Regions from separate parts of the Serratia sp. OS31 genome, predicted to be linked through region 1. Evidence: predicted binding sites of a transcription regulator. Region 1 holds the regulator's gene; each other region holds the start of a gene.
What was found. Region 1 encodes PurR, which represses purine synthesis genes. Its sites were predicted from a motif close to CANGCAAACGTTTGCNTG; they were not measured.
Positions count from the first base shown of each region.

Region 2: a site for PurR is predicted at 1,874-1,891, ahead of glyA (serine hydroxymethyltransferase). Genes of this name have one in related genera too.
Region 3: a site for PurR is predicted at 2,810-2,827, ahead of purT (formate-dependent phosphoribosylglycinamide formyltransferase). Genes of this name have one in related genera too.
Region 4: a site for PurR is predicted at 2,083-2,100, ahead of serA (phosphoglycerate dehydrogenase). Genes of this name have one in related genera too.

Region 1 is NZ_JACJFQ010000007.1:149,295-153,230, reverse strand. Features, by position in the region: gene punC (purine nucleoside transporter PunC) at 1-651, opposite strand, end outside; gene punR (DNA-binding transcriptional activator PunR) at 775-1,683, shown strand; gene purR (HTH-type transcriptional repressor PurR) at 1,718-2,743, opposite strand; gene H5P17_RS08835 (YnhF family membrane protein) at 3,067-3,156, shown strand; gene sodB (superoxide dismutase [Fe]) at 3,210-3,788, opposite strand.
Region 2 is NZ_JACJFQ010000019.1:45,690-49,625, forward strand. Features, by position in the region: gene H5P17_RS16295 (cytochrome c) at 1-409, shown strand, start outside; gene hmpA (NO-inducible flavohemoprotein) at 447-1,637, opposite strand; gene glyA (serine hydroxymethyltransferase) at 2,011-3,264, shown strand; gene H5P17_RS16310 (3-phenylpropionate MFS transporter) at 3,420-3,936, shown strand, end outside.
Region 3 is NZ_JACJFQ010000005.1:114,213-118,148, forward strand. Features, by position in the region: gene H5P17_RS06580 (glycosyltransferase) at 224-1,231, shown strand; gene H5P17_RS06585 (YoaH family protein) at 1,295-1,540, shown strand; gene purT (formate-dependent phosphoribosylglycinamide formyltransferase) at 1,574-2,752, opposite strand; gene dbpA (ATP-dependent RNA helicase DbpA) at 2,994-3,936, shown strand, end outside.
Region 4 is NZ_JACJFQ010000012.1:119,539-123,474, reverse strand. Features, by position in the region: gene H5P17_RS12585 (oxidative stress defense protein) at 1-53, shown strand, start outside; gene H5P17_RS12580 (LysR family transcriptional regulator ArgP) at 105-998, opposite strand; gene rpiA (ribose-5-phosphate isomerase RpiA) at 1,201-1,857, shown strand; gene serA (phosphoglycerate dehydrogenase) at 2,182-3,420, shown strand; gene H5P17_RS12565 (5-formyltetrahydrofolate cyclo-ligase) at 3,615-3,936, opposite strand, start outside.

The DNA.
Region 1 (3,936 bases):
GGCGGCAAAGATCATGACGTTGCCGCTGAAAATGCGAGATTTCAGCAGTTGCATGAAGCTGAGCGCGCTCTTCTTATTGTCGGTGGAAGGCACGGTTTTGGCGCTTTCTTTCAGCATCAGCGTCGGCAGCAACAGGATCACGGTGATGCCCAGCAACACGGCAAAAATGGCGCGCCAGCCCATGTGGTTCAGCAACCAGGCACCCACCAATGGCGCCAGCGCCGGTGAAAGAGCCACCAGCGGCATAATGGTGGCGAACACTCGGTTAGCCTTGCCTTCGCGATAGCGGTCAATCACCAACGCCTGCCAGGTAACGGCGGCGGAACAAACCCCAATCGCCTGGATAAAGCGCAGCGACCAAAGTTGCACGGCATTTTGTACCCACAGCATGCCGAGGCAGCCGAGGGCAAACAGCGCCAGGCCGATCAGCAACACCGGTTTACGGCCTAGGCGATCGGAAAGCGGGCCCCACAGCAGTTGTGCAAAGGCAAACCCGGCCAGGAAGATACTCAGGCTGGCGCTGATGGCCCCGGCGGAAATCTGCAGGTCTTGCTGCATCATGCCAAAGGCGGGCAGGTACATGTCGGTGGCCAGGTAACCCAGCATGCTCAGGCCGGCAAGGTAGAACATAAAACCAAAGGAATTTCGCATGGTATTTCTCGTTAATATTTTATTGTCGCAGGTTTTTAGCGCCGGCAAGTGTATCCGGCTGGATCTCTGCTTGTGAAACGGTAATATTTGCGAGGTGCTGTTAAAAAAATTGAAGGCAAAACTATGTGGTCTGAATATTCCCTGGATGTCGTCGATGCGGTGGCCCGTACCGGCAGTTTCAGCGCTGCGGCGCAGGAACTGCATCGGGTGCCGTCGGCGGTAAGTTACACGGTGCGGCAGCTGGAGCAATGGCTGGCGGTGCCGCTGTTTGAGCGTCGTCATCGTGACGTGGAACTGACACCGGCGGGCGTGCTGTTTATTCAGGAAGCGCGTGGTGTCATCAAAAAAATGCTCGACACGCGACGACAGTGCCAGCAGGTGGCTAACGGCTGGCGGGGCCAGTTGAAAATTGCGGTAGATATCATCGTTAAACCCCAGCGTAGCCGCCAATTGGTGCTGGATTTTTACCGCCATTTCCCCGACGTCGAACTGCTGGTTCAGCCGGAGGTGTTTAATGGCGTGTGGGATGCGCTGGTGGACGGTCGTGCCGATATGGCGATCGGTGCCACAAGGGCGGTGCCCGTGGGCGGCGGTTTCGCCTTTCGCGATATGGGGGATATGTGCTGGCTGTGCGTGGCCAGTCCACAACATCCTCTGGCCGCGATAGAAGGGCTGTTGAACGACGATCAACTCCGGCCTTTTCCGTCGCTGTGCCTGGAAGATACTTCGCGCAACCTGCCCAAACGCGTGACCTGGACGTTGGACAACCAGCGACGCCTGGTGGTGCCGGACTGGGCCTCTGCGATAGATTGCCTGTGTGCCGGGTTGTGCGTTGGCATGATGCCCGCGCATCGGGTATTGCCTTTGGTGCAGCGCGGGGAACTGGTGGCGCTACAGTTGCAACAGCCATTTCCCGCCAGCCCTTGTTGCCTGACCTGGCAGCAAAATACGCCGTCACCGGCGATGGCCTGGTTACTGGATTATCTGGGAGACAGTGAAACCTTGAATCAGGAGTGGCTAAGCGAAGAATGACGCCGGAAACCGCGAGGGTTTCCGGCGCAGATAATTAGCGGCGATAATCGATGAACGGGCCGTCAGCGACCGAACGGCGCTCGACCAGCTTGGGATGAACCTCAATGACCTGCGACTCTTCACGTTTGCTGATAATGCGATCCAGCAGCATGGTGAACGCCATCTCACCCAGACGTTCTTTGGGCTGATGGATCGTGGTCAGTGCCGGGGTGAAGTAGCGGGCATTTCGTACGTTATCGTAGCCAATCACCGAAATGTCCTGCGGCACGCGCAGCCCAAGTTCATCGGCGGCGCAGATCGCCCCCATGGCCATGATATCGCCACCGCAGAATACCGCGGTAGGGCGTTGCTTCTGCGACAGTATCTGATGCATGGCCTTGTAACCGGATTCCGGCTCAAAGTCGCCCTGAACAATCCACTCTTCGCGCACGTCGATATTGGCTTCTTCCATGGCTTTTAAAAAGCCCTGATGGCGGCCGCCGCCGGTATTGCGTGCCAGCTGGCCCGGAATGGCTCCGATATCGCGGTGGCCGCGTTCAATCAGGTAGCGCCCGGCCAGATAGCCGCCTTCGAAGGCGTTATCGATAATGGTGTCGGTAAAGTCACCGCGTGCAGCGCCCCAATCCATGACGACCATCGGGATATTGCGATAATCTTCCAGCATGCCGAGCAGTTGGTCCGGGTATTCCGAACACATGACTAACAGACCATCGACGCGCTTTTGCGCCAACATCGCCAGATAGGCGCGTTGTTTGTCCAGATTGTTATGCGAGTTGCACAGGATCAGCGTATAGCCTTTGCTGTAGCAGCTGTTTTCCACCGCCTCGATCACTTCGGCAAAGTAAGGTGCTTCGCTCGACGTGGCCAGCAGACCAATAGATTTGGTGTGGTTGACCTTGAGGCTGCGCGCCACGGCGCTGGGTGAATAGTGCAGCTCTTTGATCGCGGCGCCAACGGCCGCTTTTGTCTCTTCGGCGACGAAACGAGTCTTATTGATGACGTGCGAAACGGTGGTGGTGGAAACGCCAGCGCGTTTGGCCACATCTTTAATCGTTGCCATGTAAAGAATGACTCCTGAACTCACATGTTGCAGTATGTAAGTGTGATGTTAATCGTTTGCCTGCGTAGATCCTTCTCCAAAGAAGCGAAAACTGAGTTTTTAGTGTGTTGAAGTCGTCAGCGCTTGGTCAGGAGGGGCATTTTGCCGGTACACAGTTGTGAACTGCGAATTTTGTCCCATATTGAGCAAAAGGGGAAGAGGTAATCGGTATTATAAACTGGGAAATGATAACAAGATTTTATCGGCCAACTGTGGGAAAATGGTTTAACACATTAATTGTGTGCCTTTTACCCTTGGGAAACCCAATCTGAAAAGGAGTTGTAATGGATACCGATTTGAAAATGTCACTGTTCACCACCCTGGGTGCGCTGGCTGTGATTATCGCTTTTAGCTTCACCGCTGCATTGAACTGATACTCTTCAGTCAACCAGGCGCAGTTCGCTACGCCTGGTTGTATTTCCCCGCTTTACGCCAGATTTTCCTCCACAAATGTCCAGTTAACCAGCGCCCAGAAGTTTTCCAGGTAGGCCGGTCGTGCGTTGCGATAATCGATGTAGTAGGCGTGTTCCCAAATGTCGACGGTCAGCAGCGGTTTGTCTTCACCGGTCAGCGGCGTGGCCGCGTTCGAGGTATTAACAATCGCCAGCGAGCCATCCGGTTTTTTCACTAACCAGGTCCAGCCTGCGCCGAAGTTTTTCACCGCGGCGTCGCTGAATTGTTCCCGGAAGGCGGTAAAAGAACCAAAAGCCTGATTGATCGCCGCGGCCAGTTTGCCCTGGGGCTCTCCGCCGCCCTGAGGTGACAGGCAGTGCCAATAGAAGGTGTGATTCCATACCTGGGCCGCATTGTTGAAGATGCCGCCGCTGGAAGCCTTGATGATAGCTTCAAGGGAGGAGCCTGCAAACTCGCTGCCTTTCAGCAGATTGTTCAGGTTGACCACGTAGGCGTTGTGATGCTTGCCATAGTGGTATTCCAGGGTTTCTGCCGAAATGTGCGGTTCGAGGGCGTTTTTTTCATAAGGTAGTGCGGGCAGTTCAAACGACATTGCTTCCTCCTTGTACAGTGCCAATTTTCCGTCAGAGCAACGGAAACGCAATTGGCCTGTTTTTATTGTGGATATTTAGCTTAGCAATTTTCGCGATGAAATACAGTGGGGCGGGCTAAAGGATTGGGTGCTTTAGGGACAGCAGGAA
Region 2 (3,936 bases), on a different contig from region 1:
CGCTATGGCCACCTATTTGCACAGTCTGGCGGCGGAACAACCTGCGGCGCAGAAAGTGACGCCGCTGGCCGCCGACCATCAGCAGGCGGGGCAGCGCAGCTATGCGATGTACTGTTCAACCTGTCATGGCAATAAGGGCGAGGGCAGCGACAACACCATTCCTGCGTTGGCGGGCAACACGACGGTGACGGCAGAAAATCCGATCACTGCGCTGCGCGTGGTGCTGGAAGGTGCACACACGCCAATCACCCAACACGCCACCGCGATCGCCATGCCGGGCTATGCCTGGGCACTGGATGACCAGCAGGCAGCCGATTTGATGAGCTATCTAAGAGGCAGTTGGGGGAATCAGGCGGCACCGGTGACGGCGCAGCAGGTGCAGGAGACGCGCAAGCTGGCGGAGAAATAACATCAGGGCGCGGCATCACAGGCCGCGCCCTTTTCAATTACATCACCTTGTGTGGGCCGAAGCATTCGTAGTGGATACGATCGGCACTGACGCCCATCTCCAGCAGCTGTTTGCCTACGTGCTGCATAAAGGGTACCGGTCCGCAGAAGTAGTAATGCATCTGCGGGGTGCTGAGCGTTTCGCGCAGGGCGCTGAGATCCATCAGGCCACGGCTCTGGTAGTCTCGGCCTTCAACATCATTAGCATTCGGTTGGTTGTACCACACGTGGCGGCTCAGGTTTGGCATGCGCCCGGCGATGTCCGCCACTTCATCGGCAAAGGCGTGAACGCTGCCGTTTTCCGCCGCGTGCAGCCAGTGCACGTCTGCCTGATGTCGGTTATCGTGCAGGGTATTGAGCATGCCGAGCATGGGCGTTTGGCCAACGCCGGCGGAGATCAACGCCACTGGAGTATCCGGCTTGGCTTCGAGGAAGAAATCCCCGTGCGGCGGAGCAAGGTAAATCACGTCGCCTTCTTTGGCCTGCTGATGCAGGAAGTTCGAAACCTTACCCTGATCTTCACGCTTCACCGCAATGCGATAGTATTCGCCGTTCGGGGAGGTGGTCAGCGAGTATTGGCGAATCTCCTGGTTCTCCATGCTGTCGTGCTTGATATACACCGCCAGGTATTGCCCCGGTTTGAAGTCGATGACCCGGCCACCGTCAACCGGCGCCAGCACGAAGCTGCAAATCACCTCGCTCTGCGGCTGTTTTTTGACGATGCGGAAAGCGCGCAGATCGCGCCAGCCACCGTCGGCGCTTTCGCTGGCCTGATAAATCTGGCCTTCACGCTGGATAAACACGTCCGCCAGTACGCCATAGGCTTTGCCCCAGGCATCCAGCACTTCCTGACCCGGGCTGAACATTTCGTCGAGAGTTGCCAGTAAATGGCCACCGACAATCTGATATTGATCCGGCTGAATATTCAGGCTGGTGTGCTTCTGGGCAATACGTTCTACCGCCGGCAGCAGCGCCGCCAGATTTTCGATATTCGCGGCATAGGCGCAGATCGCATCGAACAGCGCCTGACGCTGATCGCCATTGCGCTGATTGTTCATATTGAACACGTCTTTTAGTTCGGGATTGTGCTCGAACATACGATCGTAGAAATGTGCGGTCAGCTTCGGCCCGGTAGCGGCCAGCAGGGGAATGGTAGATTTTACGGTGGCGATGGTTTGGCTATCCAGCATGGCAGCGCTCCTTGGTCGTTCATTATTGGAATAATCTAATGATGCATTTTAAATGCATCTTTAAGTTTAAGCGCATCCTAACGGTTTCTGTGGTGGCTGTAAATACCCCTGTTTTTGTTGCGGGGTCGGCGAGCGGCGATCCCGCTCACAGAACATGAAAAAACCGCATTCTCAGCATGAGTAAAAGTCCGTTGCCGAATGGGGGGATTTATCGGATCAAAGCCTTGCCGCGCCTAATGCCAATCGTTTGCGTAAAAACCTCTGTCAAGGCCTATCCTCAGTAGGGGGAAACAGTTTACACTGTGCCCCAGAACCCAAACGGGTAGTTATTTGGTGATTTTTTAGTTAGCCGATTTAAGTCAGGAGAAGCCGGATGTTAAAGCGTGAAATGAACATTGCTGATTACGATGCCGAACTGTGGCGTGCAATGGAGCAAGAAGTGGTGCGTCAGGAAGAGCACATTGAGCTGATTGCGTCTGAGAACTACACCAGCCCGCGCGTGATGCAGGCTCAGGGTTCCCAGCTGACCAACAAATACGCTGAAGGTTATCCGGGCAAGCGTTATTACGGCGGCTGCGAATACGTGGATATCGTTGAGCAACTGGCTATCGACCGTGCCAAAGAGCTGTTCGGTGCCGATTACGCCAACGTACAGCCGCACTCCGGCTCCCAGGCTAACTTCGCCGTTTACACCGCGCTGCTGCAGCCGGGCGACACCATTTTGGGGATGAACCTGGCGCACGGCGGCCACCTGACCCACGGTTCACCGGTTAACCTGTCCGGCAAGCTGTATAACGTGGTGCCTTACGGCATCGACGAAAAAGGCCAAATCGATTACGAAGACCTGGCCAAGCAGGCGCAAACCCACAAGCCAAAAATGATCATCGGCGGCTTCTCTGCCTTCTCCGGTATCGTTGACTGGGCAAAAATGCGTGAAATCGCCGACAGCATCGGCGCTTACCTGTTCGTCGATATGGCGCACGTTGCGGGCCTGATCGCCGCCGGTGTTTATCCGAACCCGGTTCCACACGCTCACATCGTGACCACCACCACCCACAAAACCCTGGCGGGTCCGCGCGGCGGCCTGATCCTGGCGAAAGGCGGTGATGAAGATCTGTACAAGAAGCTGAACTCCGCCGTGTTCCCGGGCGGGCAGGGCGGCCCGCTGATGCACGTGATTGCCGGTAAAGCGGTAGCGCTGAAAGAAGCGATGGAGCCTGAGTTCAAGATCTACCAGCAGCAAGTGGCCGATAACGCCAAAGCGATGGTGGAAGTGTTCCTGGAGCGCGGTTACAAAGTGGTTTCCGGTGGTACCCATAACCACCTGTTCCTGTTGGATCTGGTTGACAAGAATCTGACCGGTAAAGAAGCTGACGCCGCCCTGGGCCGCGCTAACATCACCGTGAACAAAAACAGCGTGCCAAACGATCCTAAGAGCCCGTTCGTCACCTCTGGCGTGCGTATCGGTACTCCGGCAGTGACTCGCCGTGGTTTCAAAGAAGCTGAAGTGCGTGAGCTGGCCGGCTGGATCTGCGACGTGTTGGACAACATCAACGATGAAGCCACCATCGAACGCACCAAGAAGAAAGTGTTGGATATCTGCGCCCGCCTGCCGGTTTACGCCTAATTCCGCTTTCTGTTTAAAAACCCGCTTCGGCGGGTTTTTTTATGCTTGTGGTCGGTAAACTGTGAACTGTCTTGCACTCTATGGACTCGCTCCTGAATGTACATTGCTAGCCAGTGTGAGCTCTGTCAAAGTATTGCCTTCACACCGGAGGGATCATGGTTCTGCAATCAACACGTTGGCTCGCTCTCAGTTATTTCACCTACTTCTTTTCTTACGGCATCTTCTTACCCTTTTGGGGCGTTTGGTTAAAAGGCGAGGGCATACCGCCTGAAACCATCGGTATTCTGCTCGGCGCCGGGTTGGTTGCGCGTTTCCTCGGAAGTTTGCTGATTGCTCCCCGGGTTAAGGATCCCTCTCATTTGGTGACGGCTTTGCGGCTGCTGGCATTGCTGACGCTGGCTTTTGCCATCGGGTTCTGTTTCGGTAACGGCTGGGGCTGGCTGATGTTGGTGATTGCCGGTTTCAACCTGTTCTTTTCGCCGTTGGTGCCGCTGACCGACGCGCTAGCCGCGACCTGGCAAAAACAGATCACCATGGATTACGGCCGGGTCAGACTGTGGGGCTCGCTGGCGTTTGTCATCGGTTCGGCGCTGACCGGACAGATGGTGTCTGTTTGGGGCCACAACGCCATACTTTACAGCCTGATCATCAGTATTTTGGCGATGCTGTTGG
Region 3 (3,936 bases), on a different contig from region 1:
GAGATCACAAAAAATATCAGGAGAACTTATGTCATCGCCTGATAATACCGGTATCTGAACGATAACTGCCTAAAAAAGAGCACGTTTCGACTAAAACTATAAACAGTAACAAGACGCATTTAGACCCATTTTACCGCCGGGCCACTGCATTCTAATTTAATTGCACCCTGATATTTTTAAAAAATAGAAATATTCATTCGTTACTTTTTGCGAAGAGCTGCCTATGCCCCTAATGCTGAGTGTCATTGTCCCGTTACACAACGTGGGTGAACTGTTTGAGCCGTTTTTGGCCTCGCTGTTAGCCCAACAGGAGCGGCGGCTGGAGGTGATCATCGTCAACGATGGATCCACCGACGGCTCCGGTGATATCGCCCACCGCTATGCTCAACGGTATCCTCATATTACCGTTATTGACCAGCTTAATGCGGGCGTATCCTGTGCGCGCAATGCCGGGTTGGCTGTAGCACGCGGAAAATATGTGGCATTTCCTGACGCCGATGATTTACTGGCGCCGGAAATGTACGCAACCCTGATTGAAATGGCTGAAGAAAATCAATTGGATGTCATGCAGTGCAACGGTGAACGTTATTTCACCGGGCAAGATGAACTGCAACCGATTATTCCGCAAAACCGCTTGGGCGACACTGGCGTTATTAGCGGAGTGAAATGGTTGGAACGTGCGCTAAAATCGAGAAAATTTATTCATGTGGTCTGGCTGGCGGTATATCGCCTTGATTTTATTAAACAGCATCGGTTGTATTTTGAACCGGGTTTGCACCACCAGGATATTCCCTGGACCACCGAGGTGATGTTTAATGCGCAGCGGGTGAAATATCTAAGTAAAACGTTGTATCGCCAACGAGTGCACGATAAATCGATCAGCAACCGTCGTCGAACCGGTCAGGCCAACGTCGAATATCAACGCCATTATATGAAAATAGTGGAGATGCTGGTGGCGCTGAACCAGCGCTATGCGCGGAAAATCAGTATCCGCCCGGCTTTTCACTGGCAGATCACCCGTGAAGCCCTAGGGATCTGTCACAGTATTCGCCGCGAACCCGAACTGGCGGCGCAGTGCCGGATCACCGATGAGTTCTATCAGCGTGGTATCGATCGGGCGATGGCCACCAATGCGCGCGGCCTCAAGCAGAATTGGCACGTCATGCTCTGGTTACACCGCCTGAAACAGTGGCGACATGGCGATCATTGCTCACAACCCGCCGCTGAATAACAGGCGTTGGGATCCGCCGGTTTAAGGGGTATACTCGCCCTCCATTTTACCGGAGAGAAACACATGCTTGCAGGTATGCCGTCGTTAAGCCATCTAGAGCAGCAGGAAGCTGCGGATCGTATCCATCAGCTGATGGAACAAGGCATGAGCAGTGGTGAAGCCATCGCGCGCGTCGCGCAGGAAATCCGCGAAAAACATCAGGGTGACCAGGTCAGCGTGATGTTCGATGACGAAGATGACGATGAAGAGTATCAGGAACGCCCGGAAGACCAGGGTGATGACGACTCGGAAGAAGACGAAAACTATTGATGTTGCAGGGGCCGGCCAGCCGGCCCCAAAGCCTTAACCTTCAATGACCACCGCAGCGGCGGCCTGCTTGGCCGACTCTACCGCCAACTCGATATTTTCAGCTGTCGCCAGCGCGACGCCCATCCGACGTTGACCTTCAATTTCCGGCTTGCCGAACAAACGTAGCTGATTGTGACCGGTCAGTGCTCGATCCAGCCCGCTGAAACGCAGGTCGCTGCTGGTAAGCTGTGGCAGGATCACCGCCGAGGCAGAAGGGCCGAACTGACGGATCGCGCCAATCGGCAGACCGAGGAAGGCACGCACATGCAGCGCAAATTCAGACAGGTCTTGTGAAATCAGGGTCACCATGCCGGTATCGTGCGGGCGCGGTGAAACCTCGCTGAAAATCACTTCATCACCACAGACAAACAGTTCGACGCCGAACAGGCCAAAACCACCCAGCGCCTTCACCACGTTTTCCGCAATTGCCTGCGCGCGGCTGAGCGCCAGTTCGCTCATCTGCTGCGGCTGCCAGGATTCGCGGTAATCCCCGTCTTCCTGACGATGTCCGATCGGTGCGCAGAAATGTACGCCATCGACGGCGCTGATGGTCAGCAGAGTGATTTCAAAATCGAACTTCACCAGGCCTTCGACAATCACCCGCCCCCCGCCGGCACGGCCACCCTGTTGAGCGTAATCCCAGGCGGTTTTCAGCTGTTCCGGGCTGCGGATCAGGCTTTGGCCCTTGCCGGAAGAACTCATGACAGGTTTGATTATGCACGGATAGCCGATTTCGTCGACGGCCTGACGGAAGGCATCTTCACCGTCGGCAAAACGGTAGCTGGAGGTCGGCAGACCGAGGGTTTCTGCCGCCAGGCGACGGATGCCTTCGCGGTTCATGGTCAGGCGCGTCGCTTCTGCGCACGGCACCACGCGGTGCCCTTGCTGCTCCAGCTCAACCAGCATGCCGGTGGCGATAGCTTCAATCTCCGGCACGATATAGTCAGGGCGTTCCTGTTCAATCACGGCTTTCAGTGCGTTGCCGTCCAGCATGTTAATAACGTGGCTGCGATGGGCCACGTGCATGGCCGGGGCGTTGGCGTAACGATCTACGGCAATCACTTCCAGCCCCAAACGCTGGCATTCGATGGCAACTTCTTTACCCAGCTCGCCGGAGCCGAGCAGCATAACGCGGGTGGCGGAGGGGCGCAGGGCGGTTCCAATAGTTAACATAGTCTCGTACCTGGATCTGTGGAGAGTAACGCGGTCTGATTGTGGGCGAGCAGTATATACGAAAACGATTGCGTGTGCAGCCGGCGGCAAACGCGTTGTCGGTTTCTGGATTAAAACCCCGGCTGGCGGCTTTTTTTATGCATGAAATCCGTAATCCTGACTATCTCTGTTATCATCTGCGGTTGATTCGGTGCCGCCGTGGGCGCGCCGCCATTCCATTTGCCATATAAGAGTTATCGCCGTGAGCACAGTTTCTTTTTCTTCCCTGCCGCTGCCAGCCGAACAGTTGGCCAACCTCAACGAACTGGGGTATGCCGAAATGACACCGGTGCAGGCTGCTGCACTGCCCGCCATCCTGAAAGGGCAGGACGTACGTGCCAAAGCAAAAACCGGCAGCGGTAAAACGGCGGCGTTCGGCATTGGCCTGCTGGACAAAATCAACGTTTCCCAAGTGGCGGCCCAGGCGCTGATCCTGTGCCCGACGCGTGAGCTGGCGGATCAGGTCAGTAAGGAATTGCGTCGTCTGGCGCGCTTCACCCAGAACATCAAAATTCTGACCCTGTGCGGGGGCCAACCGATGGGGCCACAGCTCGATTCGCTGGTGCATGCGCCGCATATCGTGGTGGGTACGCCGGGGCGTATTCAGGAACACCTGCGCAAGAAAACGCTGGTGTTGGATGAGCTGAAAGTGCTGGTGCTGGACGAAGCCGATCGCATGTTGGATATGGGCTTTGCCGACGATATCGACGATGTGATCAGTTACACGCCGCCGCAACGTCAGACGCTGCTGTTCTCCGCAACCTATCCGAGCGGGATCGAACGTATCAGCGCTCGCGTGCAGCGCGATCCGTTGAATGTGGAAGTGGACGACGGTGAAGAGCAAACCACCATCGAACAACGTTTCTACGAAACGACCCGCGATCAACGCCCGGCGGTATTGGTGTCGGCGATCCGTCATTACCAACCTTCTTCTTGCGTGGTGTTCTGCAACACCAAACGCGATTGCCAGAGCGTGTATGAAGCGCTGGAAGCGCGCGGCATTAATGTCCTGGCGCTGCATGGCGATCTGGAACAGCGCGATCGCGACCAGGTGCTGGTGCGTTTTGCCAACCGCAGCTGCCGTGTGCTGGTGGCGACTGACGTTGCTGCGCGCGGTCTGGATATTAAAGAGCTGGAGTTGGTGG
Region 4 (3,936 bases), on a different contig from region 1:
TTGACGATCAGGTTGATGTGGTGTTCGAGCTGCAGCGCAACGCGGCGCAGTAACTCAGGCCGTGTTCAGTAAAAAAGGTTCGCCGCGGCGAACCTTTTTCCCTTTTAATCCTGACGCAGAACCTGGCGACCGTGTTCCAGCAGGGCATCGGTCACTTTACGCATCATGCGGCTTTCCGGCGCGAAGCGGTGCCAGAACAGCATGCGGCGCTGGAACAGACCCGGAGTCAGATCGATAAGCTCGCCCGACTCCAACTCTCTCTCAATCTGCAGATGCGGGATCATACAGCAGGTGGTGCCCTGACGAGCCAACTGCACGAAGGCTTCCGATGAGTTCACGATATGGCAGGGAACGCTGCCCGGCGACAGATCAAAGTTCTGCTGCAGGAAAGCCTGGTGCATGTCATCGAGATGGTCGAACGCCACCGCCGGCGCTTTCAGCAGCGCAGAACGTGTGACGCCGTTCGGGAAGTAGCGCTCGGCAAAACCTTTCGAGGCGACAAACAGATAGTCCAGCGCGCCCAACCGGTCGACCAGGCAGCTCGGCAGCGGCTGCGGTTGGATACTCACTGCGCCTACCACTTCACCGCGCCGCAGGCGTTCCTGGGTACGGGTTTCGTCTTCCACCTGCAGGTTCAGGCGGATAGGGGAGTCCGTCAGCACCGGTTTTAACGCCGGCAGCAGCCAGGTGGCCAGGCTGTCGGCATTGACCGCCAGCGACAGCAGCAACGGCGTGTCGATACCGGTGTCGTTGCCCAGCCACTCTTCTTCCAGCAACTCGACCTGGTGCAGCAGCGCCAGCAATTTTTGGCCCTGCTCGGTCGGACGCGGCGGTACGGTGCGCACCAGCAGCGGTTGGCCGAACAGGTTTTCCAACTGCTTGATGCGCTGGGATACTGCCGATTGGGTGATGCAAAGCTTTTGCGCGGCGCGCTCAAAGCCGCGCTCACGGATCACCGCGTCCAGCGCTTGCAGCGTTCGATAGTCTGGGCGTTTCATCGGAAAGATATCCCTTACAGTAATAGATACAGGCACTATGCCACATCTGGGGTGTTTTACAGGTGGAAAATCACCGCGCGACTTTACCGCGACGCGCCTAAAAATGCGGCTTAGGGTGAAGAAGTGTGATCCTGCCTGAGTGAAAAATAGCGATTTACCCTATAATACGCACACGTTTTCGTACAGAGGCAATGGACATATTATGACGCAGGATGAACTGAAAAAAGCGGTTGGCTGGGCCGCGCTGGATTACGTAACCCCTGGCACCATCGTTGGGGTAGGTACCGGCTCCACCGCCGCCCACTTTATTGACGCGCTCGGCTCGATCAAGCACCAAATCGAAGGGGCGGTGTCCAGCTCCGACGCCTCCACCGCCAAGCTGAAAAGCCTCGGTATCCACGTGTTCGACAGCAATGAAGTGGATTCGCTGGATATTTATGTCGATGGCGCGGATGAAATCAACCGCCAGATGCAGATGATCAAAGGCGGCGGTGCCGCGTTGACACGCGAAAAAATCATTGCCGCCATCGCGCGCAAGTTTATCTGCATCGTCGATGCCAGTAAGCAGGTCGATGTGCTGGGCAAATTCCCGTTGCCGGTCGAAGTGATCCCGATGGCGCGTTCCTATGTGGCGCGTGAGTTGGTGAAGCTGGGCGGGCTGCCGGAGTACCGCCAGAATGTGCTGACTGATAACGGCAACGTGATCCTCGATGTGCACAACCTGAGCATCGTCGACGCCATCGCGCTGGAAAACAAAATCAACGGTATCGCCGGCGTGGTGACCGTGGGGCTGTTCGCCAACCGCGGCGCCGATGTGGCGTTGGTCGGCACGCCTGAAGGTGTGAAAGTCGTCGAATAACCGAATGTGTTAGCAGGGGCGTCGCCATGGCGCCCCTCTGGGATACGCTCTTGGATCCCAGCGAACCGCATAATTCACTGGCTAAAATATCTTTTCTTTAAAGCGCCAAATTTGGTGACATATGTCACATTGTCAGCGTTAGCTCCACAAAGCTTCTGTCTATTTCTTTCCCTTTGGCATTTTCTGCCAGAAACCGCCAACATCGCTGAGCCTTGTACTGACGGGCGGGCAATCGTTTGTATTGCCGCCCGCGTTATTTTTGTTATGTTGGATGCGTGCTGTTAACAACAGCCGCTTCTGAAGTCTGAACATAGGGTCGGGTAAATGGCAAAAGTATCATTGGAGAAAGACAGGATTAAATTCCTGTTGGTGGAAGGGGTTCATCAGAGCACGGTAGATAATCTGCTGGCAGCCGGATATACCAACATTGAATATCACAAAGGTGCGTTAGACACCGAAGCGCTTAAGGCATCCATCCGCGATGCTCACTTCGTCGGCATCCGATCGCGTACGCATCTGACCGAAGAAGTCTTCGCCGCTGCAGAAAAGCTGGTGGCGGTAGGGTGTTTCTGCATCGGCACTAACCAGGTTGATCTGAAGGCAGCGACCAAACGCGGCGTTCCGGTGTTTAACGCACCTTTCTCTAATACCCGATCCGTGGCCGAAATGGTGCTGGGCGAACTGCTGCTGATGCTGCGCGGCATTCCCTCCGCCAACGCCAAGGCGCACCGCGGCGAATGGCAAAAATTGGCCGTGGGCTCGTTTGAAGCGCGCGGCAAGAAGTTGGGGATTATCGGCTACGGCCATATCGGTACCCAACTGGGCATCCTGGCCGAAGGCCTGGGCATGAAAGTGTTCTTCTACGATATCGAGAACAAGCTGCCGTTGGGCAATGCCCAGCAGGTGCGCCACCTGTCCGACTTGCTCAATATGAGCGACGTGGTGACGCTGCACGTGCCGGAAACTCCGTCGACCAAAAACATGATGGGTGCAGAAGAACTGGCGCTGATGAAACCGGGCTCGATTCTGATCAACGCTTCGCGCGGCACCGTGGTGGATATTCCCGAGTTGTGCAAGGTATTGGCCAGCAAGCACTTGGCCGGCGCGGCGATCGACGTCTTCCCGGAAGAGCCTGCGACCAACAGCGAGCCATTCAACTCACCGCTTTGCGAGTTCGATAACGTGATCCTGACCCCGCACATTGGCGGCTCCACTCAGGAAGCGCAGGAGAATATCGGTGACGAAGTGGCCGGCAAGCTGGCGAAATACTCCGACAACGGCTCAACCCTGTCGGCGGTTAACTTCCCGGAAGTGTCCCTGCCGGCGCACGGGCCTAACGCCAGCCGCCTGCTGCACATCCATGAAAACCGCCCGGGTGTACTGACGCAGATTAACCAGATCTTCGCTGAAGAAGGGGTGAACATCGCCGCGCAGTACCTGCAAACCGGTCCGGAAATCGGCTATGTGGTGATCGACATTGAAGCGGAAACCGAGCGTGCCGATGCGGCATTGCAACGTATGAAGGCGATTGACGGCACTATCCGTGCTCGCTTGCTGTTCTGATTGAATGTGCTGTCACTGAAAAGGCCGGATTTATCCGGCCTTAGTCTGATGGCAAACACCCGAAAAACGTGGTTTTCGGATGTTTGGGGTAAATCAGAAGAAATAATCCTTTGTTTTCATTAGTCCCCAGATCAGAACTTTTAACCGCAAAGAACTTTGTCAGCAATCTGAGGCCGGATTTATCCGGCCTTTTGCTATTTAACGATCTGCCACACCCAATTTTTTGCGGGGGTGACAATCTCCGGCAGCGGAATATCCCAGTGTTCCACCGGCACCTGTTCGACCTGCTGGCAGTCATGGGCCAAGCCTATCGGATAAGGGCCGCGGTGCTGCCAATTTTGCAGGGTGCGATCGTAGAAGCCACCCCCCATCCCCAGGCGCTGGCCCGCGCTGTCAAAGGCCACTAACGGCGTCAGTACCACGTCGAGCGAACTCAATGGCAGCACCTGGCGCACGTCGAGTTGCGGCTCAAGAATATTGAAGCGGTTGTTCACCAGGAGTGTTTCAGGAGTGTAA